4 regions of the Rhizobium aouanii genome follow, and region 1 is predicted to be linked to each of the others. Evidence: predicted binding sites of a transcription regulator. Region 1 holds the regulator's gene; each other region holds the start of a gene.
The links. Region 1 encodes PhoB, which activates phosphate uptake and scavenging genes when phosphate is short. Its sites were predicted from a motif close to TGTCATNNANCTGTCAT; they were not measured.
Positions count from the first base shown of each region.

Region 2: V8P77_RS33100 (UDP-2,3-diacylglucosamine diphosphatase) is a predicted target of PhoB. The motif match lies at 2,842-2,858, and genes of this name have one in related genera.
Region 3: V8P77_RS14530 (YdcH family protein) is a predicted target of PhoB. The motif match lies at 5,253-5,269, and genes of this name have one in related genera.
Region 4: phnC (phosphonate ABC transporter ATP-binding protein) is a predicted target of PhoB. The motif match lies at 4,628-4,644, and genes of this name have one in related genera.

Region 1 is NZ_JBAMYD010000034.1:2,006-9,208, forward strand. Features, by position in the region: gene pstC (phosphate ABC transporter permease subunit PstC) at 1-1,169, shown strand, start outside; gene pstA (phosphate ABC transporter permease PstA) at 1,166-2,488, shown strand; gene pstB (phosphate ABC transporter ATP-binding protein PstB) at 2,504-3,319, shown strand; gene phoU (phosphate signaling complex protein PhoU) at 3,364-4,077, shown strand; gene phoB (phosphate regulon transcriptional regulator PhoB) at 4,212-4,895, shown strand; gene V8P77_RS33950 (GcrA family cell cycle regulator) at 5,199-5,732, opposite strand; gene V8P77_RS33955 (aspartate aminotransferase family protein) at 6,153-7,203, shown strand, end outside.
Region 2 is NZ_JBAMYD010000030.1:22,453-29,655, forward strand. Features, by position in the region: gene V8P77_RS33090 (multidrug efflux RND transporter permease subunit) at 1-1,866, shown strand, start outside; partial or broken gene V8P77_RS33095 (histidine phosphatase family protein) at 1,932-2,679, opposite strand; gene V8P77_RS33100 (UDP-2,3-diacylglucosamine diphosphatase) at 2,890-3,732, shown strand; gene V8P77_RS33105 (MFS transporter) at 3,899-5,119, shown strand; gene dgcA (N-acetyl-D-Glu racemase DgcA) at 5,071-6,054, opposite strand; gene V8P77_RS33115 (ABC transporter permease) at 6,157-7,203, shown strand, end outside.
Region 3 is NZ_JBAMYD010000007.1:174,268-181,470, forward strand. Features, by position in the region: gene V8P77_RS14505 (methyl-accepting chemotaxis protein) at 1-1,720, shown strand, start outside; gene V8P77_RS14510 (tetratricopeptide repeat protein) at 1,736-2,818, opposite strand; gene V8P77_RS14515 (thiamine phosphate synthase) at 2,829-3,482, opposite strand; gene V8P77_RS14520 (sulfite exporter TauE/SafE family protein) at 3,590-4,354, shown strand; gene V8P77_RS14525 (ArsR/SmtB family transcription factor) at 4,507-4,767, shown strand; gene V8P77_RS14530 (YdcH family protein) at 4,974-5,147, opposite strand; gene V8P77_RS14535 (YdcH family protein) at 5,377-5,580, shown strand; gene purE (5-(carboxyamino)imidazole ribonucleotide mutase) at 5,599-6,093, shown strand; gene V8P77_RS14545 (5-(carboxyamino)imidazole ribonucleotide synthase) at 6,090-7,166, shown strand.
Region 4 is NZ_JBAMYD010000011.1:116,899-124,101, forward strand. Features, by position in the region: gene V8P77_RS19995 (DUF1045 domain-containing protein) at 1-211, opposite strand, end outside; gene phnE (phosphonate ABC transporter, permease protein PhnE) at 332-1,684, opposite strand; gene phnE (phosphonate ABC transporter, permease protein PhnE) at 1,684-2,664, opposite strand; gene phnD (phosphonate ABC transporter substrate-binding protein) at 2,733-3,644, opposite strand; gene phnC (phosphonate ABC transporter ATP-binding protein) at 3,717-4,559, opposite strand; gene V8P77_RS20020 (DapH/DapD/GlmU-related protein) at 4,680-5,297, opposite strand; gene phnL (phosphonate C-P lyase system protein PhnL) at 5,294-6,001, opposite strand; gene phnK (phosphonate C-P lyase system protein PhnK) at 6,028-6,804, opposite strand; gene V8P77_RS20035 (alpha-D-ribose 1-methylphosphonate 5-phosphate C-P-lyase PhnJ) at 6,801-7,203, opposite strand, start outside.

The DNA of each region.
Region 1 (7,203 bases):
CGATGCTGACCTCGGATGAAACTGCGGCGGTCGGCAACGATCCGGCTGCGCTTCAGGCCAAGCTCCTCGAAAAGGGCGTGCCGCTTGCCGGCCAGCCGCTGCCTTACATGATCGACGCCGCCAGGACGCTCAACGCCATGAGCATGACGAGCCGCATCGCCATGACGGCGATCGTCTTCGCGCTCGCCGGCGCCGGCGCCTTCTATGCGCTGCGCTCCATCGCTCCGCGCTTCCGCGCCCGCAACCGGGTCGAGCGCGTCATACTCTGGGGCCTGCTGCTCGCCTCCTCGATTGCCATTCTGACGACGATCGGCATCGTGCTCTCCATGCTGTCGGAAGCCGCCCGCTTCTTTGCGGCCGTTCCCGCCATGGACTTCTTCTTCGGCACCGTTTGGGATCCGCGCTTTGCCGGCGCTGGCAGCTCATCCTTCGGTCAGTTCGGCCTGATCCCGCTGCTGCTCGGCACGATCTATATCGGCCTGGTCGCCATGCTGGTCGCCGTGCCGGTCGGCCTCTTTGCCGCCATCTACATGGCCGAATACGCCTCGATGAGGGTGCGCTCGGTCGCCAAGCCGCTGCTGGAAGTGCTCGCCGGCATTCCGACGATCGTCTACGGCTTCTTCGCGCTTGTGACCGTCGGCCCGTTCCTGCGCGATTTCTCCGCCCAGGTCAGCGGCCTTCTGTCCGGCAACTACAGCAATTTCATTCAGGCGCAGAGCGTTTTGACGGCGGGTATCGTCATGGGCATCATGCTGATCCCTTACGTGTCCTCGCTGTCGGACGATATCATCACCGCCGTGCCGCGGTCACTGCGTGACGGTTCGCTCGGTCTCGGCGCCACGCGCTCCGAAACCATCAAGAAGGTGGTCCTTCCCGCAGCCCTTCCCGGCATCGTCGGCGCATTGCTGATGACTGCCTCGCGCGCCGTCGGCGAAACCATGATCGTCGTGCTGGCCGCCGGCGTGGCCGCCCGCATCCAGATCAACCCCTTCGAGCCGATGACGACGGTGACGGTCAAGATCGTCAACCAGCTGACCGGCGACCTTGAGTTCACCTCGCCGCAGACGCTGGTTGCCTTTGCCCTTGGCATCACCCTGTTTTGCATCACGCTTTGCCTCAATATCTATGCGCTTTACATCGTGCGCAAATACCGGGAGCAGTACGAATGACGGATATTGTTTCTCCCACATCAGGCGTCACCGTTTCCAAGGCGCCAGCCCGCCGCGATATCGGCATCAAGCGCCGCTATGCCGCCGAGCGCCGGTTCCAGGCCTATGGCATCGCCGCCATCACCTTCGGTCTCGTCTTCCTCTTCATCCTGCTGTGGACGGTGATCGGCAAAGGTTATACCGCCTTCCAGCAGACGGCGATCACCCTGCCGATCGAATTCGTCGAGAAGACGATCGACCCCGACAATAAGCGCGCGACCGACCCTTCGGTGCTGATCGCCGCCAACTATCCGGTTCTCCTGCGTGACGCGATCGTCAAGCAGCTGAACATCAATGCCTCGAGCCGTCCCGACGTGCGCGATGCAACCGCCATGCTGTCGAAGAGTGCGCCGATCCAGCTGCGCGATATGGTGCTCGCCGATCCGTCGATCATCGGCAAGACGGTCAATGTCACGGTTCTCGCCGACGCCAATGTCGACAGCGCCAACAAGGCCCAGATCGACCTCGCGGTCGATGAGAAGAACCGCAAGGTCAACGACAAGCAGGTCGGCTGGATGAACGAGCTGAAGGCGAGCGGCGCGCTCCACAAGCAGTTCAACACCGGCCTCTTCGTCAACGGCAATTCCAGCCGTCCGGAGGCCGCAGGCCTTGGCGTCGCCCTGATCGGCTCGCTCTACCTGATGCTGATCGTGCTCGTGCTCGCTCTGCCGATCGGCGTCGCCGCCTCGATCTATCTCGAGGAGTTCGCGCCGAAGAACAAGCTGACGGACCTGATCGAGGTCAACATCAACAACCTCGCCGCGGTCCCTTCCATCGTTTACGGTCTGCTCGGTCTTTCCGTCTTCATCAACTTCATCGGCCTGCCGCGCTCGGCCTCGCTGGTCGGCGGCCTGGTGCTGACGCTGATGACCCTGCCGACGATCATCATCGCGACGCGCGCGGCACTGCGCGCCGTGCCGCCGTCGATCCGCGCCGCAGCGCTCGGCCTTGGCGCCTCGAAGATGCAGATGGTGTTCCACCATGTGCTGCCGCTCGCCATGCCCGGCATCCTGACCGGCACGATCATCGGCCTGGCGCACGCGCTCGGCGAAACCGCGCCGCTGCTCCTGATCGGCATGGTCGCCTTCGTCGCCAATGCGCCGGCGACACCGCTCGATCCCTCGACGGCTCTACCCGTACAGGTCTATATGTGGGCCAACGAGGCCGAACGTGCCTTCGTTGAGCGTACTTCGGGTGCCATCATCGTCCTGCTCCTGTTCCTGATCGTCATGAACATGGGCGCCATCCTCTTGCGTCGTCGCTTCGAGCGCCGCTGGTAAACGGAGTTAAACATCATGAACATGTTGACGGAAGCTGCAGTTGAAAAGGCGCTGGATCGCAAGATGAGCAACGTCCCCTATAAGATGATCGGAAAGGATGTCTCGGTTTACTACGGCGAAAAGCGCGCGCTTTTCGATGTGAACCTGAACGTCCGCGAAAACACCGTAACCGCCCTGATCGGCCCGTCCGGCTGCGGCAAGTCGACCTTCCTGCGGTGCCTCAACCGTATGAACGATACGATCGACGGCTGCCGCGTCACCGGCAAGATCACGCTTGATACCGACGATGTCTATGATCCCGATATCGACGTCGTCGAACTTCGCGCCCGCGTCGGCATGGTCTTCCAGAAGCCGAACCCGTTCCCGAAGACGATCTATGAAAACGTCTCCTACGGCCCGCGCATCCATGGCCTTGCCAAGTCGAAGGCCGATCTCGACCAGATCGTCGAAACCAGCCTGCAGCGCGCCGGCCTCTGGAACGAGGTCAAGGACCGCGTGCACGAATCCGGCACCGGCCTGTCGGGCGGCCAGCAGCAGCGCCTCTGCATTGCGCGTGCCGTCGCCGTCAGCCCTGAAGTCATCCTGATGGACGAGCCCTGCTCGGCGCTCGACCCGATCGCCACCGCCAAGGTCGAGGAACTGATCCACGAGCTGCGCGAGAACTACACGATCGTCATCGTCACCCACTCCATGCAGCAGGCCGCGCGTGTCTCGCAGCGCACCGCCATGTTCCACCTCGGCAATCTCGTCGAGGAGAACGACACCGACAAGATGTTCACCAATCCCGACGATCCGCGCACTCAGGACTACATCATGGGTCGCTTCGGTTGATTTTGGCGACACCAAGCCTTCCCGTTATTCGAGGATAAAGCCCCATGGCATCGACACATATTTTTTCTGCCTATGATGATGATCTGAAGTTCTTGTCCAGGCGGATTTCCGAAATGGGCGGCCTGGCCGAACAGATGGTCAGTGAATCCGTCCGGGCGCTCGTCAACGGCGATACCGCATTGGCGCAGAAGGTCATCTCGGACGATGTGATCCTCGATCACGCCGAACGCGAAATCGGCGACAAGGCGATCGTCACGATCGCCCGCCGTCAGCCGATGGCCTCGGATCTGCGTGAAATCATGGGTTCGATCCGCATCGCCGCCGATCTCGAACGCGTCGGCGACCTCGGCAAGAACACCGCCAAGCGCGTCATCGCCGTCCAAAGCACCGGCGTCCCCCGCAAGCTCGCCCGCGGCCTCGAGCATCTGTCCGAGCTGGCGCTCGTCCAGCTCAAGGAAGTGCTCGATGTCTACACCAATCGTTCAGCCGACAAGGCGAATGCGATCCGTGAACGCGACAACGAGATCGACGCGATGTACACCTCGCTGTTCCGCGAACTCCTGACCTATATGATGGAGGATCCGCGCAACATCACCAGCTGCACGCATCTTCTCTTCTGCGCCAAGAATATAGAGCGCATCGGCGACCATGCGACCAACATCGCCGAGACGATCTTTTACATGACGACAGGCGCACAGCCGGAAGGCGATCGTCCGAAGGATGACAGCGCCAACACCGTCGGCGCGGTCACGGAATAACCGCCCGCACAATTAGTTGCGTGCGCGCCCGTCCGGGGCGCGCAAAGAGGTCGCAGCCAATTTCTGAATCTGCGCAGGATGAATTGCTTAAATCACCCCTGATTTAAGGATGATGCGCGAGGAGACCGACACGCATGATCCCGAGAGTTGCAGTTGTTGAAGACGAGGAAGCCCTCAGCGTGCTTCTTCGCTACAATCTCGAAGCGGAAGGCTTCGAGGTCGATACCATCCTTCGTGGCGACGAAGCCGAAATGAGGCTTCAAGAGCGCACGCCCGATCTTCTCATCCTCGATTGGATGCTGCCGGGCGTCTCCGGCATCGAGCTCTGCCGGCGCCTGCGCATGCGGCCGGAAACCGAGCGCCTGCCGATCATCATGCTGACGGCGCGCGGCGAGGAGAGCGAACGCGTCCGCGGATTGTCGACGGGTGCCGACGATTATGTCGTCAAGCCCTTCTCGACCCCCGAACTCGTTGCCCGCGTCAAGGCGATGCTGCGCCGCGCCCGTCCCGAGGTGCTGTCCACGGTGCTGAAATGCGGCGATATCGAGCTCGACCGCGAAACCCATCGCGTCCATCGCAAGAGCCGCGAAGTCCGCCTCGGCCCCACCGAATTCCGCCTGCTGGAATTCCTGATGTCGTCGCCGGGCCGGGTCTTCTCCCGCTCGCAGCTTCTGGACGGCGTCTGGGGCCACGACATCTATGTCGACGAGCGCACCGTCGACGTCCATGTCGGCCGCCTGCGCAAGGCGCTGAATTTTTCCAACATGCAGGACGTCATCCGCACCGTCCGCGGCGCCGGTTACTCGATGGAAGCCTGAGGGCTTTCGTTCTGGTTGCTGACAAAGCCGGCTGACGCCTCTTTCGTCATGCTCGGGCTTATCCCGCTACTGTCCGGTTCGCGGCGATGGACTGCCCCTCATCCGGCTGCCGCCACCTTCTCCCCGCTTGCGGGGCGAAGGGGATATGCCGCGACCTCTCCGTTCCCCACAACCTCTTGCAGGGCACGTCCCCTCGCCCCGTTTACGGGGAGAGGGTTAGGGTGAGGGGCAGCCATCCCATCCGCGCATGAAAAAACGGGCCAATCGGCCCGTTTTCTGCATTCTAACGATGGTTGCCCGCGTTCAGCTCGCCCGCGCTGCCGCCCTGCGGCGTTCGTTGACCGGCTGGTAGGCAAGCTTTTGGTGATAGCCGCAATAAGGCGAATTGTCTGGGGACTCGCAGCCGCAGAAGTGGAAGTCATCCTTCAGCGGATCGCCGACCGGCCACTTGCAGGTACGCTCGGTCAGTTCCGTCAGGCCGAGGCGACGCGAAATCGGCACCACCACATTGCCTCGCGGCACGTATTCCATTTCCTCGATCGTTTCGATCTCGATCTCTTCCTTCAGCATCGTCGCGCCCTGCTGGCGGGTAACGGTGCGGGTCGTGATGCGAGAGGCATAGTTCGGCGCGCGCGGCGCCGATGTGTTGCGCTTCGGCGTTCGCGCCGCGGTATTGGTGCCGCCGGCCTTGGCGCGGCCGGGAAGGCACAGCCGGTGCACTTTGCCGATGACCGCGTTTCTGCTGACGCCACCAAGCTGTGCCGCGATCTGGCTGGCGCTCAGTCCTTCGGCCCAAAGCTTCTTGAGTTTCTCGACCCGCTCGTCTGTCCAGTTCATGCCCTGTCTCCACCTTTTGCGTTGGTGATGGCAGAATCCCTCACCGTTGTCCCGGGAGCTCCGAAACAAGAAACGCTTGATCAATTTTGGTGACTAGTTCCGCCGCATGCAGTCTAGTAATTGATCTTTAACCTAGTGTGAGGCTGACTCCGTGACAAGAGTCGCATGAATCCGGATGAATCGAATTCGTAGTTTTCCCCAACTTGCTGCCCCTGCGTGTCATTTCTGCAATAATGCCTGTTGAAGACTGAAAATGCCGCTGTACACCTGTGCTGCATACGCTAAGGGCGCCGTTTTGTTGACATTGCAGCGCGAAAGGGAAATAGTGCCACTCGCCGCCGCAAGGCGGCATTTTTAATTTTTCGGGCCTGGTTTCCTTAGCCGGAGTCATTGCCCGCCAACTTTGATGGAGATCGCGCCATGGCTGAAGCCGCGCCGCTTTATGACACCTATTCTCGTGCCCCGCTGCGGTTCGAGCGAGGCGAGGGCGTGTGGCTGATCACCGAAAGCGGCGAGCGATATCTCGATTTTGGCGCCGGCGTCGCCGTCACCTCCGTCGGCCACAGCAATCCGCATGTTGTGGGCGCACTGAAGGAGCAGGCCGACAAGGTCTGGCACCTGTCGAACATCTATGAGATCCCCGGCCAGGAGCGCCTGGCAAAACGGCTGACGGATGCCACCTTCGCCGACAAGGTGTTCTTCACCAATTCAGGCGCCGAGGCGCTCGAATGCGCGATCAAGACGGCGCGCCGCTATCAGTTTTCCAAGGGCCATCCCGAGCGCTTTCATATCATCACCTTCGAAGGCGCCTTCCATGGGCGGACGCTGGCGACGATCGCCGCCGGCGGCCAGGAAAAATATCTCGAAGGCTTCGGCCCCAAGGCGCCGGGTTTCGATCAGGTGGCTTTCGGCGATATCGAAGCGGTCCGCGCCGCGATCACCGAGGCCACGGCCGCCATCCTCATCGAGCCGGTGCAGGGCGAGGGCGGTGTCCGTCCTGCCACCACCGAGTTCATGAAGGCGCTTCGCCAGCTCTGCGACGACAACGGTCTGCTGTTGATCCTAGACGAGGTCCAGACCGGCGTCGGCCGCACCGGCAAGCTCTTCGCCCATGAATGGTCGGGCATCACCCCCGACATCATGGCTGTCGCCAAGGGCATCGGCGGCGGGTTCCCGCTCGGCGCCTGCCTTGCCACCGCCGAAGCCGCCTCCGGCATGAAGGCTGGCACGCATGGCTCGACCTATGGCGGCAATCCGCTTGCCATGGCCGTCGGCAGCGCCGTGCTCGACATCATCCTTGCCGATGGCTTCCTCCAGCAGGTGCGCGACGTAGCACTTGTCTTCCGCCAGGGCCTCGCCTCGCTGAAGGATCGTTATCCCGATGTGATCGAAGATGTGCGCGGCGAGGGGCTGTTGCTCGGCATCAAGGCTGCCGTTCCCTCAGCCGAACTGCTGCAGGCGATCCGCGCCG
Region 2 (7,203 bases), on a different contig from region 1:
GCGACAAAGAAGGCGATGCGGCAAATCACCGGCGCGATCCTCGGGATTACGCTGGTCCTCTCCTGCGTCTTTGTGCCAATGGCGTTTTTCCCGGGCTCCACAGGCATCATCTACCGCCAGTTCAGCCTGACGATGGTCGTATCCATCCTGTTTTCGGCCTTCCTGGCGCTGTCGCTAACCCCGGCGCTTTGCGCCACCTTCCTGAAGCCGATCAAGGGTCATCACGAGAAGAAAGGCATCGCCGGCTGGTTCAACCGCAACTTCGACCGGCTGACCGGGCGTTATGCCCGCACGGTCGGCGGACTGGCCAAGCGTTCCTGGCGGGTCATGACCGTTTATGTTGCGCTGCTCATCGGCCTTGGCTATCTTTTCGTCAACCTGCCGAGCAGCTTCGTGCCGGATGAGGATCAGGGCTTCCTGATCGTCGACGTGCAGGGACCGCCGGAGGCGAGCCGCAACCGCACGGTGGCCTCGCTTGAAAGCATCGAAGCGATCTTCAAGAAGGAACCGGCCGTTGCCAACGTCGTTGCGATCCAGGGCTTCAGCTTCTCCGGGCAAGGACCGAACGCCGCCCTGGTGTTCGTCACGCTCAAGAACTGGGCCGAACGCGGCGCCGGCAATTCGGTGCAGGACATCTCCAACCGCGCCAACATGCAGCTGTTTGGGCTGAAGGACGCCACATCCTTCGCGCTGTCACCGCCGCCGATCGAAGGTTTCGGCACGACCAACGGCTTCACCTTCCGCCTTCAGGATCGCGGGGGGAAAGGCCAGGCGGCACTGACCGAGGCGGCGGGAATGCTGATCGGCAAGGCATCGCAGAACCCCATCATATCGGGCATCCGACCGGAAGGCATGCCTGACTCCGCCCAGCTCGCGCTCGTCATCGATCGTGAAAAGGCAAATACCTTCGGCGTCGCCTTCGCCGACATCAACAGCACGATCACCGCCAATCTCGGCTCGAGCTATGTCAACGACTTCCCGAATTCGGGCCGCATGCAGCGCGTCATCGTGCAGGCGCAGGACAAGAGCAGGCTTCAGGCGGAAGACCTGATGAAGCTCAATGTCCGCAATGCGAGCGGCGGCATGGTGCCGCTATCATCCTTCGCCGTTGCCGAATGGCAGAAGGGACCGGCGCAGATCGTCGGCTATAACGGCTACCCTTCCGTGCGTATCTCTGGCGCTCCTGCGCCGGGATATTCATCGGGGGCGGCGATTACCGAAATGGAGCGGCTGGCCGCCGAACTTCCCGACGGCTTCGGCTTCGAATGGACCGGCCAGTCGCTGGAGGAGCTCAGATCGGGATCGCAGGCGCCGTTCCTCTTCGGCCTCAGCATCCTTTTCGTCTTCCTGCTGCTGTCGGGGCTTTACGAGAGCTGGTCCATCCCGTTGTCGGTGATGCTGGTCGTGCCACTTGGCGTCATCGGCTGCGTGCTCGCGGTGATGAGCCGCGACATGTCCAACGACATCTACTTCAAGGTCGGCCTGATCGCGATAATCGGACTGTCGGCGAAGAACGCCATCCTGATCGTCGAATTCGCCAAGGACGGCTTTGCCGAAGGGAAATCGCTGATGGATGCCGCGATCGAAGGCGCCCGTTTGCGCTTCCGGCCGATCATCATGACCTCGCTCGCCTTCACTTTGGGCGTGGTGCCGCTGGCAATCGCCACCGGCCCAAGTGCGGCGAGCCAGAATGCCATCGGCACGGGCGTACTCGGCGGCATGATCTCGGCGACGGTGCTGGCGATCTTCTTCGTTCCCGTCTTCTTCGTCTTCGTGCTGCGTCTCTTGAGGACGAAGCGGCCGGAGACTGTAAACGAGGAGGCGCCGGCCGGGCAGGAGCCGGCAACCGTCACGTCGCCGACCTGAGGTGAAGAGTTGGCGGGTTGCCTTGCGCAACCCGCCGCACCGTTGCGCCGGTCCGATTTCAGGAGTTATACAGTCGGCTTCGGCGTGATCGTCACGTCGGCGCCATAGGCTTCGCGCAGTTCGCCTTCCTGTCCCGGCTGCCGGTCGGCGGCCTGATGCAGCAGGATTGACTCGTATCCTTGCGAGCGCGTCCCCTCGATCAAGGTGATATCGGCGTTTCCGGGATTGTCGGAGCGCTCGAACCACTCGACAGGGCGGTGCAGGAAATTCATTTCGACTGCCCGGTTGGTGACGCCATGACCGACGATCACGACGTTGCGGTCGCTATTTTCGGCGTCGTACATGACCGTCTGCAGGAACAGGCGCACCCGCTGGGCCACATCCGCCCGGCTTTCGCCATCCGGCGGCCGTGCGTAGAACTTGCCGCTGTTGCTGCGCAGCCTTGCCCATTTTTCGAACTCGTCGGGAAACTTCTGCTTTTGTTCGGCGTGGTCGTAGATTTCGGTGAAGAGACCGAAATCCTGCTCACGCAGCAGATAATCCTCCCTGATCGCCGACGAAGCTTTCCGGCAGGGCTTCGAGCAGCGCATCCTTGCTCTGCCGGGTCCTGAGAAAGGGCGAATACCAGATATGCAGCTTGCCGAAACCCGCGCTCGGCAATGCCTTGAGATAGGACGCGATCACGCCGCCTGCCTCGAGAGCCTGCCGATGGCCCCATCGCGTCAGCGGCACGTTGTGATCGCCGAATTGGCGATAGGCCTGTTCGTTGATGTTGCCGAGGGATTCGCCGTGGCGAACGAGAAAGAGACGCATCAGCCATCCCGCATTGTCGAATATGAATCGCCGCCATCATGAACGCCCTGAATGCGCACAGCAACATTGTCGCCTGGCCGTGCGGCGACGGCCATGCGGCCGCGCGGCGACAGGCATTCTGCCAGCGCGGGATGAACAGGTTTGCAGGGCTTTTCCCCAGCTTGTCATCTTCCTGAAACACGAGTCTGATTTTGGAAGGTTAGATGAAAGATGGGACATGAGCGGCAGCTCGTGAAAGACATGATGGAACCCAGACATTTCCGCACGCTCTTCATTTCCGATGTCCATCTCGGCTCGAAGGCCGCGAAGGCCGACTTCCTGCTGGATTTCCTGCGTCACCACGAGGCCGATACGATCGTGCTCGTCGGCGACATCGTCGACGGCTGGCGCCTGAAGCGCAGCTGGTATTGGCCGCAGGTCTGCAACGACGTCGTCCAGAAGCTGCTGCGCAAGGCGCGCAAGGGCACGCGCGTCGTCTATATTCCCGGCAATCACGATGAATTCCTGCGAGCCTTCCCGGGCATGCATTTCGGCGGCATCGAGGTCGTCGAGCGCATGATGCATGACGGCGCCGACGGCAAGAAATACCTGATCCTGCACGGTGACGAATTCGATGTCGTCGTCCGCAATGCGCGACTGCTCGCCTATCTCGGCGACTGGGCCTATGACACGGCGATCCGCATCAACATCATCCTGGCGGCAGTGCGCCGCCGGCTCGGCATGCCCTACTGGTCGTTCTCGGCCTGGGCGAAGCTCCAAGTCAAGCATGCCGTCAACTTCATCGGCGAATTCGAGCGCGTCGTGGCCGAGGAAGCCCGCAAAAACGGCGCCGACGGCGTCATCTGCGGACATATCCATCATGCCATCATCCAGGATATGGACGGCATCCGCTACATCAACACCGGCGATTGGGTTGAAAGCTGCACGGCGGTCGCCGAGCACGAGGACGGTACCTTCGAACTGATCACCTGGCGGTCGCTTGCCAGCAGCGTGCCGGCGCTTGCCGCCATCGAAATGCATGACGAGGGTGAGCTGGCCCCGCAGGCCGCCTGATTTTGGCGCCGGCGCATCCGCGCCTGCGCTCCATCGAATTTAGCCGTTACCGTTAGGCGACAGGCCCTATTTTATTTTCTAAAACGTTTCAGAACGGCTATTTCTCGCAATAGTCGCTTCCAGGGTGGTGTGTTAGGACAACGACCAGTTTCCTTCAGGTCCACCCATGATTCCCGCTCAAAATTCCCCGACGGGTGAGGGAGCGCCGCCGCGCTTCCGGCTGCTCAGTGCGCTTTCCTATTGCGCGCCGCTGCTCGTCAACGGCGTCGTCCTGCCGTTCTTCCCCGTCTGGCTTGCGGGCCACAGCTTCAGCGACCATGAAATCGGTGTCATCCTGGCCGTTCCTATGGTGGTGCGCGTGCTGGTGGCGCCTGTTGTCGCCATGATCGCCGACCGCATGAAGGAGCGCGCCGACGTGCTGCTCTGGTCAGGCGGCCTGTCGCTGCTGACGGCGGTAGCACTTTACTGGACGACGACTTTCTGGCCTGTCTTCATCGTCTTTACGCTACAGGGCGCCACCTTCGCGCCCTATGTGCCGGTCGTCGAATCGATCGTCATATCGGGCGTGCGCCGCTGGGGGCTCGATTACGGATCGATGCGGGTCTGGGGCTCGATTGCTTTCATCGTTTCGACGCTGGTTGGCGGCGAACTCATCAACCAGTGGGGCGGGGGGATGGTACTGCCGATCATGGTGTTCGGCTTTATCATGACCGTGGTCATGGCAGCCTTCTGCCCGCGCATCGGGCCGACGCGGCGGCGGGGCCAGCCGATCGATCTTCCGGCCGCCACCGGCAGCGGCCTGCGCGAGCCGCACCTGCTGCTGCTCTTGATCGGCGTTGCCATCCAGCAATCGAGCCATGCGGTGCTCAACGCCTTCTCCTCTATCTATTGGCACCACCTCGGCTTTTCCGGCACCGAGGTCGGCCTGCTCTGGAGCGCTGGCGTCGCTTCGGAAGTGACGGTGTTCTTCCTGTCGAAGCGCCTCAGCCGGCGCTTCGACGCCTGGACGCTGATCCGCTTCGGCTGCGCCATCAGCGTCTGCCGCTGGATCCTGTTTCCGATGAATACGGGATTTGCTGGTTTTTTTCTGCTGCAATGTTTCCACGGCTTCACCTACGCCTTCGTGCATACCGGCGTTCAGCGGCGGATCGTGGCGACGGTGCAGGAGACGCAGGAATCGTCGGCCCAGGGCGCCTATTTCTTCTATGTCGGCATGGCAATGGCGCTGATGACCCTGGCGTCGGGTTATCTCTATGCCTGGCTCGGCGTCGTCAGCTATTACGTTATGGCCGTGGTGGCGTTCGTCGGCCTCGGCCTCGTCATCTCAGCCTATTACCTTCAGCCCCAGAGGGTGCTTTCGGGCGGAAAGACCAGGGAAGCAGCGTAGCGCAGGCCGGGTTCGCGGTCGCGGGCAAGCAGCAGCGGACCGTCGAGATCGACGAAATCGGCGTTCTGGGCGAGCAGAACGGCGGGCGCCATGGCAAGCGATGTGCCGACCATGCAGCCGATCATGATGCTGAATCCAAGCCGCTCGGCTTCGGCCTTCATCGCCAGCGCCTCCGTCAGGCCGCCCGTCTTGTCGAGCTTGATGTTGATCGCGTCGTAGCGGTCGGCAAGGCTTGCGAGATCGCCGGTGTGGTGGACGCTCTCGTCGGCGCAGACGAGGAGCGGGCGGTGGATTTCGGCGAGCAGCCCATCGCGTCCGGCCGGCAGCGGCTGCTCGACGAGGGCGATGCCTGCTTCCGCGGCGATATGGAGATGACGCTCCAACACCGCTTCCGGCCAGCCCTCATTGGCGTCGAGGATGATTGCGGCATCGGGCGCGGCGGCGCGGACGGCGCGGATGCGGCTTTCATCGTCGCCGGTGCCGACCTTGACCTTGAGCAGGGCACGGCCGGCATGTTCGCCCGCCTGGGCGGCCATCACCTCCGGCGCACCGAGCGAGATGGTGTAGGCGGTGGTCAGCGGCTTCAGATCGGCAAGGCCGAGACGGGCGGCGACGCTGTCTCCCGTCCGTTTCGCCTCAAGGTCCCATAGGGCGCAGTCGACGGCGTTGCGGGCCGCACCCGGCGGCATCGCCGCCAGCAGGTCGTGGCGCGAGATGCCGGCCTCGATCAGCGGCCGCGCCGCCTCGATCTGGGCGAAAACGCTCTCCATGGTCTCGCCGTAGCGGCGGTAAGGCACGCATTCGCCGAGCCCCCGCGCACCCTCTTCGACAAGCGTGCAGGTGATGACCTCGGCTTCGGTCTTTGCCCCGCGCGAGATGGTGAAGGTCCCGGCAATCGGAAAGGAATTCATCTGGATATCGAGGGTGCGCGGCATTATTGCTCTCCTGCGAGCATGGAAATTGCACGGTGCTTCTGTATATTGACGCGCCGGGCGACGAACGATCTGCTTCGCGATTCGGCAATGTCGCTGTAAGCCTTGAAAGACACAAGTATCTTGAACGCCGAGAATCGCAACGCCGCCTCACTTGATGTGAACGACCAGGCTGATGGCTCGGGACAGCGTGTGCGTCTTCAGGGAAATTGGCGCAGCGCCTACATCCATCTGGTGCTACGCGATTTCGAAAAGCTCCTGCAGAAGAAGACCGGCGACCTGACGGTAGACCTCTCGGAGATTTCGGACATCGACACAGCCGGAATCTGGCTGCTGTGCCGGCTGAAGAAACAAGAAGAGGCCGGCGGGAGGGCGGTTCGCTTCGAAGGCACCAACTCGCATATCGACGAAATGCTCGAGATGTTTTCCGAGGAGCCGGCCAAGCCCGAGCCGGAGCAGACGGAGAAAGTCTCGCTTGCCGCGCGCATCCTCGCGCCGATCGGCAAAATGACCTATGAGGTCTGGGACAATTTCGCCGCCGCCATGTATATCCTTGGCTCGGCGGTGCGCGGCGCGCAGATGAAGTTCGGCCGCGGCAGCGGCGTTTCGCCGGCCTCCATCGTCAACCAGATCGACCATATGGGCGTTCGCGCCGTTCCGATCATTCTGTTGATGTCGTTTCTGATCGGGGCGATCATCGCCCAGCAGGGCGCTTTCCAGCTGCGCTATTTCGGCGCGGAGGTTTTCGTCGTCGATCTCGTCGGCATCCTGCAATTGCGCGAAATCGGCGTGCTTCTGACCTCGATCATGATCGCCGGCCGTTCGGGCAGCGCCATCACCGCCGAAATCGGTTCGATGAAGATGCGCGAGGAGATCGATGCGCTGAAGGTGATGGGCCTGAACCCGATCGGCGTACTGATCTTCCCGCGGCTGGTGGCACTGACCATTGCGCTGCCGCTTTTGACGGTGCTCGCGAATTTCGCGTCGCTGGGCGGGGCTGCCGCTGTCGCCTGGGGCTATTCCGGCATCACCTTCGCCAACTTCCTGTCGCGCCTGCACGAGGCGGTGACACTGTCGACGGTGCTCTCAGGCATGATCAAGGCGCCCTTCATGGCGCTGGTTATCGGCATCGTCGCCGCCGTCGAGGGGCTG
Region 3 (7,203 bases), on a different contig from region 1:
GAACGCTGCAGCCTACACGTCAGGGCGGGACATCAGCCAGACCCTGGAATCTGCTCGTAGCCAGGTCGAGGAACGTTTCCTCGAAGGCGGCACCGTGCTGCTCTCGGTGATGGATGTCCTCAACCGTCTGTTGAACTCGCTCGAGAGTGTCACCACGACGCTCGACAACAAGGAGGCGAGCGACACCAGCGCCGATCTCCGCGCCACGGTGGAGAGCCTGATGGCGCTGCCCGTCACCGAGGAAAACCGCCAGCAGGCGCTCGTCTCGCTGGCGCATACCGGCAGGGAGCTGCGCAAGCACGTCGCCGACATGCAGGAGACGATGCGTTATCTCAGAACCTTCGCGGTGACCGTAAAGATCACCGGCGCCGGCCTTGCCGAATTCGCCGGCTTCGCCCAGGAGATCCTGGAGCGCATCTATTCCGGCACTGACGAGGTCAACCGTTTCGCCACGCACCTCGACAGTCTCGACAAGGAGGTCAAGCTCGCAGCCTCCTTTGGCGCCAGCGTTTCCAAGAGCTACGCCGATACTGTTCCGGCCGTCGCCGGAGCCCTGCGCGATGATGCCGCCAAGATCGCGGGACATCGCAAGGATCTCGGCGTCATCGCCCGCGAGGTCGGCGCAATTGCCCGCGCAGTCCAGAGCAAGGTCGCCTCGACGCTGTCCGCCCTGCAGATCGGCGATATCACCCGCCAGCGCATCGAGCATGTGCAGGCCACCTTTTCGCTGCTTGAAGATTTCTTTGCCGGCGATGATGGCGCCAGACTCGACGCCGGCGCGCGCCAGCGCCTCCAGAACGTCATTCACCATCTGACGGCGGCGCAGATGAGCGACATGTGCGCAAATTTCCAGCGGGATTCCGAGAACGTCGTCAAGACGATCGCGAGTTTCGACCACGACATGCGGGAGATCCTCAAGCTGCGCGATCAGATGAGCGGTCAGAGCGGCGAGGCCGGCGGCAACTTCATGCGTGCGCTGGAATCCAGCGTTTCGGCCGCCCATGAAATCGTCAAGCAGGTCGATACGGCAAGCCGCCAGGCCGACCAGGTGAGCCAATCGACGATCGGTACGGCGGCCAAGCTCTCCGAAGCGATCGGCAACATCCGCGCCGTCAAGACCGACATTCACTATATGGCTTTGAATACCAACCTGCGCTGCAGCCGGCTCGGCGAGGAAGGCAGGTCGATCAACGTCGTCACCGCCGAGCTGCGCATCTTCGCCGGCAAGCTCGACGATTCCGCCGACGCCATCGTCAACGGCCTGCCGGCGCTCGAAGCCGCGGCCGGGCGCGTCGCCCCCGCCGCTGATGCCGGAGCCGGCAACCTCGGAGAAAGCCTGACCTCGGCCGTCGGCAACATCCGCTCTGCAGCCAATGTGATGGAAAACGAGCTGAAGGTGCTCGCCGAGAACGGTCGCGAGGTCGCCACCAAGATCAGCCTGCTGATCGGCAAGCTCGATTTCCAGCATAATCTCGGCGAAGTCCTTGCCGGCTGCGCCGATCTGCTCGAAGGCGTCGCCGGCACCGATGTCGCCGATATCTCCGATCTCGCTGAGACGATCGCGCCGCTCGACCGCAAGATCTTCAAGCACTATACGATGGTCCAGGAGCGCAGCATTCATCGCGGCATCATTCCGGCGAGCGAGGACAGCACCTCCGCTCCCGCCGAAACCGCCAAAGCCGAAAACGATGAGGATCTTTTCGCTGACGCGCTTTTCTAAGTTAGGATACGGCCGCTATCGCCGCCGGAACTTGTTGGCGGCATCGATCGCCGCCTTCTGCTGGGTGTCCTCGATGCCGAGATAGAAATCCTCGAGCGCCGGATCGGCGAGCCCGGCCCGGCGCGACAGCACGTACCACTTCGCCGCCTCGATCGGATTGGGCGCCGTGCCGATCGCGTTGATATAGAGATGGGCGAGCTTGTTCTGCGCGGCGACATTGCCGCCATTGGCGGCAAGTTTCAGCCATTCGAAGCCCTTGACGTAATCCTTCGGCCCGCCGACGCCGTTGACGAGCCAGATGCCGAGATCGAGCTGGGCCGTGTCGAAGCCGGCGCGCGCCGCGCGCACCATCCATTCGCGGGCGAGCTTCTTCTTTTCTTCCGGCAGGTCCTTCAGCGTCGCATAGATCTGCGCCACGGCATATTGCGAATCGGCAATGCCCTGCTCGGCCGATTTCTCGTAGAATGGCAGCGCCAGCCTCAGTCCCTTTTCGCCGGGATTGTCGGCGATGAGAAGCTGTGCCCAGTTGAATTCCGCCGAAGGATTGCCCGCCTCGGCCGCCTTGTGCATGTAGTCGTCGGCCTTGACCTTGTCACGCGGCACGCCCTCGCCTTCCATCAGGATCAGCGCATATTTGAACATCGCCGCCGCATCGCCGCCTTCGGCCGCCTTGCCGTACCAGAAGGCAGCGTTCTTCACGTCCTTCTTGACGCCGAGGCCCTGCGAGAGGATTTCGCCGATCAGCGTCTGCGCCGCCGGATCGCCGAGCTGGGCGCGCGGCAGCGCCTTGTCCATTGCCGTCAGGTAATAACCGCGTTGGAAGGCGCCGTAAGCCTCGTCGATCGGCCCCTTGTAATCCTTCTCCGGCGGCAGGTCCGGCAGCTTCGCGCCCATGCGGTCGAATACGCCGACGCCATCGGAGGGTTGCACGCCCGGGCTCGAAGGCCGGTCGGTGCGGAAGGTCGAAGCCGGGCCTGTGCCCGGCTGGCTGATGACGCTGTCCGGCGCCTGTGCCAAGGCAACATTCGGCCCGGCCGCAAGGAAGGCGGCCATACCGGCGAGGAGATATTTCAAAAGACAGGCGGGCGGGATCGGCATGAGCGCGATTTCAATCCTCAAACCGTGGCGCTTTTTCGTCAAGCAACGCATTGATCTCGGCGACGACGGACGGCGCCCGGGCGGGCTCGGCGAAAACCGCCAGCCGCATCGCCACGAACTCCGCTCCGGTCTCGGCGACGGCGAGCGCCGAGGCCGGATCGGTGCCGCCCATGACGATGCAGGGGATCTCGATCATCGAGGCCCACCATTCGCCAAGCGCCAGGTTCTTCGGATGCGCCTCCGGCTTGATGTCGCCGTCGAGCTTGCCGAAGAAGATATAGTCCGGCCTGACTTCGCCGATCTCCAGCGCATGGTGCCGGTCGGCCGCGTTGCCGCCGCCGACGATCAGCTTCGGCGCATGTTTGTCGATCGCCTCCGAAAGGGCCTCAGCATTGCCGGAAAGGTGCAGGCCGTCGGCCTTCGCCCGGCCTGCGACACGGCTGTCGCCCGCAATCAGCGCGGCGGCGCCAGCGTCCTGGATCAGCGGCACCAGCTTTTCGGCATGTTTCTGGAAGGTGCCGTCGTCAAGCCCGTATTGCGGCACGATCACCGAGGCGACGTCGCCGCCCTTCAGCGCGTCGGCGACGATCTTTGCCTGTTCATCGGCATCGGCGATATCGGCTACGATGAGCACAAGGCGGCAGCGGTTTTCCGGTTCGGTCATGGGGTCTTTCCGTTTCCTGCGAATTCCCCTTCGAAATGAGGGATCCGCACTCGTTTTGTGTGAGTAGTTCCGTTAGACGAGGCTGGCAAGAGGAGGACGTCGAAAGCATGCCGCAGGATTTGTCATTCTACTACGCCGCCGTGCCCGCCGTTCTGCTGGTAGGCCTCGCAAAGGGCGGCATGGGCGACGCTTTGTCGCTGATCGGCTTGCCCTTCCTCGCCCTCGTCGTCTCGCCGGTCGAGGCGGCCGCCATCCTGCTGCCGATCCTGGTCTTCATGGACATGATTTCGCTTGTCATCTGGCGCAAGCATGGCGACTGGGCGACGCTGAAGATCATGCTGCCAGGCGCCGTCTTCGGCATCGCGCTGGGCTGGGCAACCTCGGCGCTGGTTCCGGGCAACATGCTGCGCATCGTCATCGGCGCGGTGACCATCTTCTTCTGCCTGCGCTATTTCTGGAACAATTTCAGGCCGGGCGCCGGCCAGGTGATCCCGCCGCGCGGCCAGCGGCCGGTAGCCGCCAGCCTCTGGGGCACATTTTCCGGTTACGGCAGCTTCGTCGCCCATGCCGGCGGCGCGCCCTTCCAGATCTATGCCCTGCCGCTCAAATTGCAGCCACGCGAATATACCGGCACCAGCGTGCGCTTCTTCGCGATCCTCAACGCCATCAAGCTGATCCCCTATTTCGCGCTCGGCCAGCTCGGCACCCAAAACCTCGCGACCTCGGCAACACTTCTGCCCTTCGCCCCGCTCGCCACCATCGCCGGCGCCTGGTGCGTGCGGCGCATGAAGCCACAGATCTTCTACCCCTTCATGTATGCAATGGCGCTGATCGCCGCCTTTCTGATCGTGCGCGAGGGCCTTGGTTGGTAAAAGGCCCAGCGCCGCGCGTCTCTTCAGACGCACAAAGGAGGCTGTAGCGCTTTGAATTCTTAGATCGATCTCGAATGAAGGAGTTTTGAAGCAGCGCGCTGCAATGCACAATTTCCTTGCTGGCACGGCCGGTTTGACGTAGCGTTCCCGCCATGTCGAACACGGACCCTTTCTCGGCGATTGCCGATCCGAACCGGCGGTTTCTGCTGGAGGAATTGCGTCGCGCGCCACGGACTGTCAATGAGCTCGCCGAAGGCCTGCCGATCAGCCGTCCTGCTGTTTCGCAGCACCTGAAGGCGCTTCTCGACAGCAATCTCGTTTCCGTGACCTCGGAAGGCACCAAACGCATCTACGCAGTCAATAACCGTGGCTTCGACACGCTCAATTTGTGGCTGGATCAGTTCTGGGCCTGATGCATGTTCCCGTAAGATCTGGGGATACGATGCGAATCGTAAGAATGCGATGTGAGACGTGACAGACCCAAAAGCGCCAGCCACGATGCCGGATGCATCGGACTGGCGCAAATATGGTGTCAAATCACCGGTTCTTGCAAATTTTTGGTGGAATGGATGGATTTACCTTGTTGCGCAAGATGATCGCCCGGCGACCCTTGGGAAGACTAGTGGACGGATGACTTAAGACGCTGAATCTCGTCCTTGATGCGCAGCTTGCGGCGCTTGCATTCGGCAAGTTCCGTATCGGAAATAGAGGGAGATGTTCTGAGCGCGTGCAACTCCTCCTCGAGAGCGACATGCTTTTTCTGGAGTGACTCAAGATGAGCTTGAACAGTCATATGACCCTTCCTTCCTCTTACCCTCCCCGGCCAACATCGTCGGGGATCAAGGTGTCAACGGGCGGGACTGTGACATATTTTTGAAGGCTTGTCGAAGGCCAAAAGATGAAGACTGGATGGCAATTTCATGATCAAGACTAACTAGCCGTTACCTGTATTTGGTGATAGGAGCTTGCGGAAATCATCGCCAGATCGGACAAGGTCCAAAGGACGATAACGGGGAATGCATATGGCCGATCAGGAACAGGCGGAAATCAGGCTCATAGTGGCGCGTCTGCGCCAGGAGCACGAGGATTTCGACGCCGCGATCAACGCCATGATTCAGACCGGATGCGATGCTCTGCGGATCCAGCGAATGAAAAAGAAGAAGCTCGTTATCAAGGACAGGCTCTCCAAGCTGGAAGATCAGATCGTCCCTGACATCATCGCCTGAGAGGGAATAGCAGCAACGATGACAGACAGACCACCCGTCGCCATCATCATGGGCAGCCAGTCCGACTGGGAAACCATGAAAAACGCCGCCGACACGCTGGAGGCGCTGGAAATTCCCTATGACGCGCGCATCATTTCGGCGCACCGCACAGTCGACCGGCTGGTCAATTTCGCCAAGGGCGCACGCGCGGAGGGCTTCAAGGTCATCATCGCCGGCGCCGGTGGCGCCGCCCACCTGCCGGGTATGACCGCCGCGATGACGCCGCTGCCGGTCTTCGGCGTGCCGGTCCAGTCGAAAGCCCTGTCCGGCCAGGACAGCCTCCTTTCCATCGTGCAGATGCCGGCCGGTATTCCTGTCGGTACGCTTGCCATCGGCAAGGCCGGCGCGGTCAACGCCGCCCTTCTCGCCGCCGCCGTGCTTGCCCTTTCCGACGAAGAAATCGCCGACCGGCTCGACGAATGGCGCGAGCGCCAGAGTGCTGCCGTCGCCGAATACCCGATGGACGATCTATGACGGCAAGAACGATCGGCATTATCGGCGGCGGCCAGCTCGGCCGCATGCTAGCCATTGCCGCCGCCAGGTTGAATTTTCGCACGGTCATCCTCGAGCCGCAGGCGGACTGCCCAGCCGCCCAGCTCGCCAACCGGCAGATTACCGCCGCCTATGACGATCCGGCGGCACTGGCCGAACTCGCCGATATCTGCGACGTCGTCACCTACGAATTCGAGAACGTGCCCGTCGTAGCCGCCGAAACGCTCTCGGCTAGTGTGTTCGTCTATCCGCCGCCGAAGGCGCTGGAAGCAGCCCAGGACCGCCTTGTCGAAAAGCGCTTTCTCAATGGCTGCGGCATATCAACTGCCCGCTTCCACACGATCGACAGCCAGGCCGACCTCGAGACGGCACTGAAGGATTTCGGCGGCCAGGGCGTGCTGAAGACCCGCCGTCTCGGGTATGACGGCAAGGGCCAGAAGGTTTTCCGCTCGGCCGCAGACAGCCCGGATGGTGCCTATGCAGCACTTGGCGGCGTGCCGCTCATCCTCGAAAGCTTCGTCGCCTTCGAGCGTGAGGTCTCGATCATCGCTGCTCGCGCCACCGACGGTACGGTCGTCTGCTTCGATCCCGCCGAGAATGTGCACCGCAACGGCATTCTCCACACTTCGACGGTTCCCGCTGCGATCTCTGCGCCGGCGGCGGACGCCGCGCGGCAATCTGCCGAGAAAATCCTTGCTGCATTGAACTATGTCGGCGTCATCGGCATCGAATTCTTCGTGCTTGCCGATGGCGGTCTGATCGCCAACGAGATGGCGCCGCGTGTCCACAACTCCGGTCACTGGACGGAAGCCGCCTGCGTCGTCAGCCAGTTCGAGCAGCATATCCGCGCCGTTGCCGGCCTGCCGCTCGGCAACGGCGAGCGCCATTCCGACTGCGTCATGCAGAACCTGATCGGCGACGATATTCTTGCCGTTCCCGACTGGCTGCGGCGCCCCGATACGCTGGTTCATCTCTATGGCAAGACCGAGTGGCGCCCCGGCCGCAAGATGGGCCATGTCACCACCTTGACGCCGAAATCGCCGGTTTTGGCCTGAGAAAACACCGCTGCGCCTTGGGAAAAACACCTTCATG
Region 4 (7,203 bases), on a different contig from region 1:
AGGAGGCGAGCGAAAACGGCGCCTTGATCGTGGCGTGAAAGCCGTAGCGGCGGGGGTCGGCGGTCAGCTCGAACTGTTCTACAGCACCCAGCTGCTCATGTTCCGGTGCAGGATAGGTCTCGCCGGTGAACGCATTGCGGCCGAGCCAGAGCGAGGCCGCGCCGGTCAGGGGATCATCCTTCGGCGGCGAGAAATAGAGAGCGTAACGCAAGGCTTTTATCCTGGGGATCGTCCAAACGGGGAGCGCACTGTGCAGTGATTTGGCGGCGAACCGCAAGCAGGCTCCCCGGCTAAAAGATTTCCGTGACAGAATGATGATGGCGTCAGTTCGTCAGTGGCCCTTTTTTCCCATCACGCGCGAACGCAGCGCATTCGAGAGGTTGTCGAAGGCGAAGACCACGAGGAGGATCAGCAGGACCATATAGGCGACTTTGTCCCAGTCCGAATTGGTCTTCATGGATTCGAGCAGCTTGAGGCCAATGCCGCCCGCACCGACGGCGCCGATGACGGTCGCCGAGCGGGTATTCGATTCCCAGAAATAGAGCGATTGCGAGATGAACACCGGCAGGACTTGGGGGATGACCCCGTAGCGTTGGACGGCCACCGGTGCCGCACCGACCGATCTCACGCCCTCACGCTGCTTGTCGTCGATGTTCTCAAGCGCCTCGGCATAGACCTTTCCGAGCGCGCCCGTATCGGTGAAGAAGATCGCCGCGATGCCCGGAAGCGGCCCTGGGCCGAAGGCACGGGTGAAGAACAACGCCCAGATCAGCATGTCGATCGAGCGCAGGAAATCGAAGAGCCGCTTCGTGGCCCAGTTCGCGGCGCGGCTGCGCGTGATGTTGCGCGCGGCGATGAAGGCGAGCGGGAAAGCGACCAGCGTGCCGAACAGCGTACCGACAAAGGCCATGACCAGCGTCTGCATCAACTTCGACAGGATGTCGCCATGCTGCCAGCTTGCGTTGTTCAGGAAGTTGTCCAACGCCAGCGAGGCATTGGACTGGTTGGGATCGAACCGTTCGCCGGAGAACATCAGGCCGACCACTTCAAGCAGGTTCCGGCCCCAGAAGGGCGACTGCGTATCGAAGAAGAAGTTCGCCCAGCCGAGAAAGCGGCGCTGGACATAGACCTGGCTGGTACGGATTTCCGCCTGTCCCGCAAAGCCGTAATAGACGATCACCTTGTTGTCGTCCTGCTCCATCTGGGCAGGCGCATCGGACGGCAGGGAGGCACGATCGTGGGTGATGGTCACGGGATAGAGCTTGCCGCCGATATAGACGTCGACGCGGCTCGGCGTCACTTCCATGCGGTTGCCGTCGCTGCCGAAGGTGACGGTGTATCGGCTGCCGTCGGCATTGGGCTTCAGCCAGCTGATATCGGCGCCCTCGGGATACTGGCGGCGGCTTGTCCATTGGGGGACGACCTGATCGTTCTGGAAACGCAGGCGCGGCTGGGCGCGCCAGGAATACCAGTCCTGGACATAGATCGCAGCACGGTCCCAGTTGCCGTTCACGAAGGTGGGGATGACGTTGAAGAAGGCGAAGCAGAAGGCAAGGTAAACGAAAACCGCAGCTGAAATGAGGAGCAGACCCCAGCGCTGCATGAAGCTGCGATGGAAGACGTCCGGATAGGTGGAAAGCAGTCGCTCGCGCTCGGCGGCATTGATGGTCGGAACCGAGGACATCAGGCTGCTCCCTGTCCGAATTCGAAGGACTGCTTGCCGATCAGCCGGCGGCGCAGCCAGGCGGAGAACTGGTCGACGCAAATGACGGTGATCAGCAGCAGGATGATGATTGCATAGGTCTTGGCAGCATGGTCGCGTCCGATCGACAGGCTGAAGACCTCGCCTATGCCGCCGCCGCCGACGGCGCCGATAATAGTCGAGGCGCGCACGTTGATCTCTGTCCGCAGCAGCGTGTAGGAGACGAAGTTCGGCAGCACCTGCGGCAGGATCGCGAAGCGCACGCGCTCCAGCCAGCCGGCGCCGGCGGCGCGCAGGCCTTCATCCGGCTTCATGTCGGCATTCTCGACGACTTCGAAAAACAGCTTCCCAAGCGCGCCGACAGTATGGACCCATACCGCGATGATCGCCGAAATCGGTCCGATCGACAGGATCGCGGCGAGAAGACCGGCGACGACGATTTCCGGGAAGGCGCGCATGATTTCCATGATGCGCCGCACGACCCAGCGCGTCACGCCTGCACCGACCAGATTGGTGGAAGCGAAAAAGCAGAGCAAGAACGCGCCGCTCGCACCGAGAATGGTGGAGACAATGGCGATGTTGAGCGTGATCGCGAGCTGGTAGAAGAAATTCGGGATGTAGAAACTATCGGTGATCCAGACGCGGTCGCTTGTATAGTCGTATTTGATCGAACCATCGGAAAAGGGCGACGGCAGGTCGAACATGGCGCGGAAGATCTCCAGCGGACTGTCCGGCACGAAGCTCTTCATGAAGTCGAAGAAATAGGGAAGGCGCTCGAAGAACTTGCCCGAATTGGCGCTGTTGGCGAAGTCGAGCGAGGCGCCGAGGATGATCAGGAAGACCACGATTGAAACGACGGTATAGATCCGCCGCGTTCGAACCTGGCTCTGATAATGATCGAGGATGGTGCGGGAGCCCTCCTGCAATCCGCTCAGAGAGTCCGCGCCGGCCGAGTGCGCCATATGTGGCTTCCTTCTTGAAAAACGGCGGCATCATCATGATGCCGCCGCAAGACTGTTCAGACTGAGGATCAGCCGCCGATGACGGCCTTACGGGCGTCGATGATTGTCTGATAGAAGCTCTGGTCGACCGGCGCCCAGTCAACGTAGCCGCCGCCCGTGAACGATTCGAAGCAGCTCTTGTCTGTCTTCGGCAGCTCGGCGAAATAGGCGGTAACCTTCTTCTGGAGGTCGGCCGGCAGCTTTTGGGAAACCATCAGCGGACCGTTCGGGATGAGCGGCGACTTCCAGACTTCGACGATATCGTCCATGTCGAGCAGGCCCTTGGTGACCATCTGGTGCAGGTTGCCGGAGGTATAGCCCTGCGCCCAGTCGCCCTGACCGGAACCGAAGGTGGTCCCGACGTCGAACTTTTTGTCGAGAACGCCGAGAACGAGGTTCTCGTGGCCGCCGCCGAAGCCGGTTTCAGAGAAGTACTGCTTGACTGGAGCGCCGGTGTCCTTCGGAAGGGCAACGTTAGGGACAAGGTAGCCGGAGGTAGAGTCCGGATCGGCGAAGCCGAGCTTCTTGCCCTTGGCGTCGGCAAGCGTCTTGATGCCGGAATCTTTGCGGGCAACCATGATCGAGTAGTAGCCGGTCGAACCGTCGGCCTGCTTGGTGGTCAGAACCGGAGTGACGGCGTTCGGATCCTTGATATAGACCGCGGCGTAAGAGGCGGCGCCCATGACGGCGAGGTCGATCGTACCGCCAAGGAGGCCCTGGATGACGCCGTTGTAGTTCGGCGACGGGAAGAGCTGAACTTCGGAAACGCCGGTGGCAGCGATCAGGCCCGGCTTGACGCATTCGGTCCGGCGAACCTGGTCGGCTTCGTTTTCACCGCCATCGAGACCGATGCGGAGGACCTTGACGTCCTGGGCAGCAGCATTGCCGGCGAGGGCGGCGACGGCAATGGTTGCCATCATGATCTTGCGGAATGCAGACATGGAAGTCTCCTTTTGTGACATGGTTTGTTTGTCAGTTATTTTTCCGACCGTTGTCCCGTCGGCCGGAAACGGTCAGTGCACGGCGGCGGCTTTGGCCACCATGCCGGATGAGAGATCCGCGGCGCGCCGCTTGGATTCGAGGCTGGTCGAGGTCAGCGTTTCGTCGATGCCGGCGCCATCCTTGTCGGTCCCGTAGATTTCCTTCACCGCTTCGGCGGTCAGCTCCGAGGGCTGGCCGTCGAAGACGACGCGGCCGCCGGCCATGCCGACGATGCGCTCACAATAGTTGCGGGCGGTATCGAGCGTGTGAAGGTTGGTGATGACGGTGATGCCCTCGCGCTCGTTGATATCGCGCAGCGCATCCATGACGATCTTGGCATTCAGCGGATCGAGCGAGGCGATCGGCTCGTCGGCGAGAACCATTTTCGGGTTCTGCATCAGCGCGCGGGCGATTGCCACGCGCTGCTGCTGGCCACCGGAAAGCGTGCCGGCTGCCTGCAGTGCCGTCTGCTCGATGCCGAGGCGTTCGAGTGCTGCGATCGCATGCACGCGTTCGTCGCGGGTGAAGATGCTGAGCAGGCTTAGAAGCGTCGAGCGATGGTTGAGGCGGCCGAGCATGACATTGGTGAGAACGTCGAGGCGCGGCACCAGGTTGAACTGCTGGAAGATCATCGCGCAGTCGCGCTGCCAGTTGCGCAGTGCCTGGCCGCGAAGCCCGGAGACCTCGACGCCGGCGAAATGAACGGAGCCGGAGCTCGGCTCCTGAAGGCGATTGATCATGCGCAGCAGCGTCGACTTGCCGGCGCCGGAGCGGCCGATGATGCCGACCATCTGGCCTTGGGGAATGGCGAGCGTGACGGAATCGACAGCGAGCTTTTTTCCGAAACGACGTGTGACATTCCTCAGCTCGAACATCATGCTCTCTTCCCTTGCGATACAGGCCCTGATGAGCATCGCATTAGTCCCGCTTGATGAACCTCGCATGTCATATTTGTGTAAGTCCTGTCACAATTCTTCGCCCCTATATCGGGGGTTTTAACCGCCGTAGCGGGACAGGAAATCTTCCGCGTCAAGGTTGCGAAAATCCTGGAGCGCCTGGCGCAGCCGGTCATGCTCCCAGTCCCACCAGGAAAGTCTGTCCATCCGTTCGCCGACCTCTCTTGGAAAGCGCTCGCGGATAAGCTTTGCCGGTACACCGCCGACGATCGTATAGGGCGCGACGTCCTTCGAGACGACGGCGCCGGCCCCGACCACCGCGCCGTTTCCGACGCTGACGCCGGGCAGGATCGTCGCCCCGTGGCCGATCCAGACGTCATTGCCGATCGTCACGCGGTTTGCCCGCCGCCAGGCAAAAAAGCCCGTCTCCATGTCGCCGTCCGGCCAGTAGTCGGCGGCGCGATAGGTGAAATGATGCAGCGTCGCGCGCCAGGTCGGATGGTTGGTGGCGTTGATGCGCACGGCGGCGGCGATATTGACGAACTTGCCGATCGTCGCGCACCAGACGGAACCGTCCTGCATGATGTAGGAATAGTCGCCGAAGCTGGCCTCGCTGATGCGGCAGCGTTCGGAAACCTCGGTATAGCGCCCGAAGGTGGAATCGATGACGGATGCCGTTTCATGAAAGTAGGGCTCGATACCCAGCTTGCGGCTCATGCAGCGATCTTTCTCGGTGAGAACTGCTGGAGGTCGAGGATACGGTCGGCGACGGCTTCGCGCACTTCTTCGTCGTGGAAGATACCGAGAAGGGCCACACCCGCCTTCTTCTTTTCCGCGATCATGCCGACGACGACCGCACGGTTCCTGGCATCGAGCGAGGCTGTGGGTTCGTCGAGAAGCAGGATCGTGTGTTCGGTGATGAAGCCGCGTGCGATGTTGACGCGTTGCTGCTCGCCGCCGGAGAAGGTGGCTGGCGGAAGCTGCCAGAGCGTTTCCGGCAGATTGAGCCTGGCAAGCAGGGCGCCCGCCTTTTCCCGTGCCGTGCCGGCGTCCTCGCCGCGTGCCACCAGCGGTTCGGCAACCACGTCGATCGCCGCGACGCGCGGCACGGTGCGCAGGAACTGGCTGACATAGCCAAGCGTATTGCGGCGGACGTTGAGCACGGTGCGCGGATCGGTGGAGGCGAGATCGACGATGCGTCCGTCGTGGCGGATGAGGATCTGGCCGGTATCGACGGCATAATTGCCGTAGATCATCTTGAGCAGCGAACTCTTTCCAATGCCCGATGGGCCGCCGAGCACGACGCACTCGCCCGAAGCGACCGAGAAGGCGACATCGGAGACGACGGGCAGCTTGATGCCGTCGCGCAGATGCATGGTGAAGCTCTTCGAGACTTCGGAAACGACGAGGGGCGTTGCCATGATTTCTTCTTCCTTGGTTTCTGGCCTCAGACCTGCAGGATCGAGGAGACGAGCAGCTGCGTATAGGGTTCGCGCGGGTCGTCGAGCACGCGGTCGGTGAGCCCGTGTTCGATGACGTAGCCGTCCTTCATCACCATCATCCGGTGCGAGAGAAGACGGGCGACGGCGAGATCGTGGGTGACGATGATGGCCGAGAGGCCGAGATCGTTGACGAGGCCGCGCACGAGGTCGAGCAGTCGCGCCTGCACCGAGACGTCGAGGCCGCCGGTCGGCTCGTCCATGAAGACGAGGCGTGGGCCGGTGACCAGGTTGCGGGCGATCTGCAATCGCTGGCGCATGCCGCCGGAAAAGGCACGCGGCTGGTCGTCGATGCGGTCAGCGTCGATCTCGACGCGTTCGAGCCAGTCGATCGCCGAAGCGCGGATCTTGCCGTAGTGCCGGTCGCCGATCGCCATCAGCCGTTCGCCGACATTGGCGCCGGCAGAAACGGTCATGCGCAGGCCGTCGGCCGGGTTCTGGTGCACGAAGCCCCAGTCGGTGCGCATCAGGAAACGCCGCTCGGCCTCGTTCATGCGATAGAGATCGCGGTAGCTTCCGTCGCGCATGTGATATTCGACGCTGCCGGTGCTCGGCAGCAGCCGGGTGGAGAGGCAGTTGAGCAGCGTCGTCTTGCCGGAGCCCGATTCACCGACGATGGCGAGCACTTCGCCGGGCCAGAGCTCGAAGGAGACGTCGCGGCAGCCAATGCGGTTGCCGTAGAATTTCGAAACGTCACGGACTTTGAGGAGGGACGTATCGCTCATTCTGCAGCCTCCCGGGCCAGCATCTCGCCGGCATGTCCATGCGCGCGGCGGTCTTCGCAATGATCGGTGTCGGAGCAGACGAACATGCGCCCGCCCTTGTCGTCGAGAACCACTTCGTCGAGATAGACGTCCTCGGCGCCGCAAAGGGCGCAGGGTTTGTCGAAGCGCTGGATATCGAAGGGATAATCCTCGAAATCCAGGCTGACGACGTCGGTATAGGGTGGAACCGCATAGATGCGCTTCTCGCGCCCGGCGCCGAAGAGCTGCAGTGCGTCCGACATATGCATCTTCGGATTGTCGAATTTCGGCGTCGGCGACGGGTCCATGACATAGCGGCCATGGACCTTCACCGGATAGGCGTAAGTCCGCGAGATGCGGCCGTTATGGGCGATGTCCTCG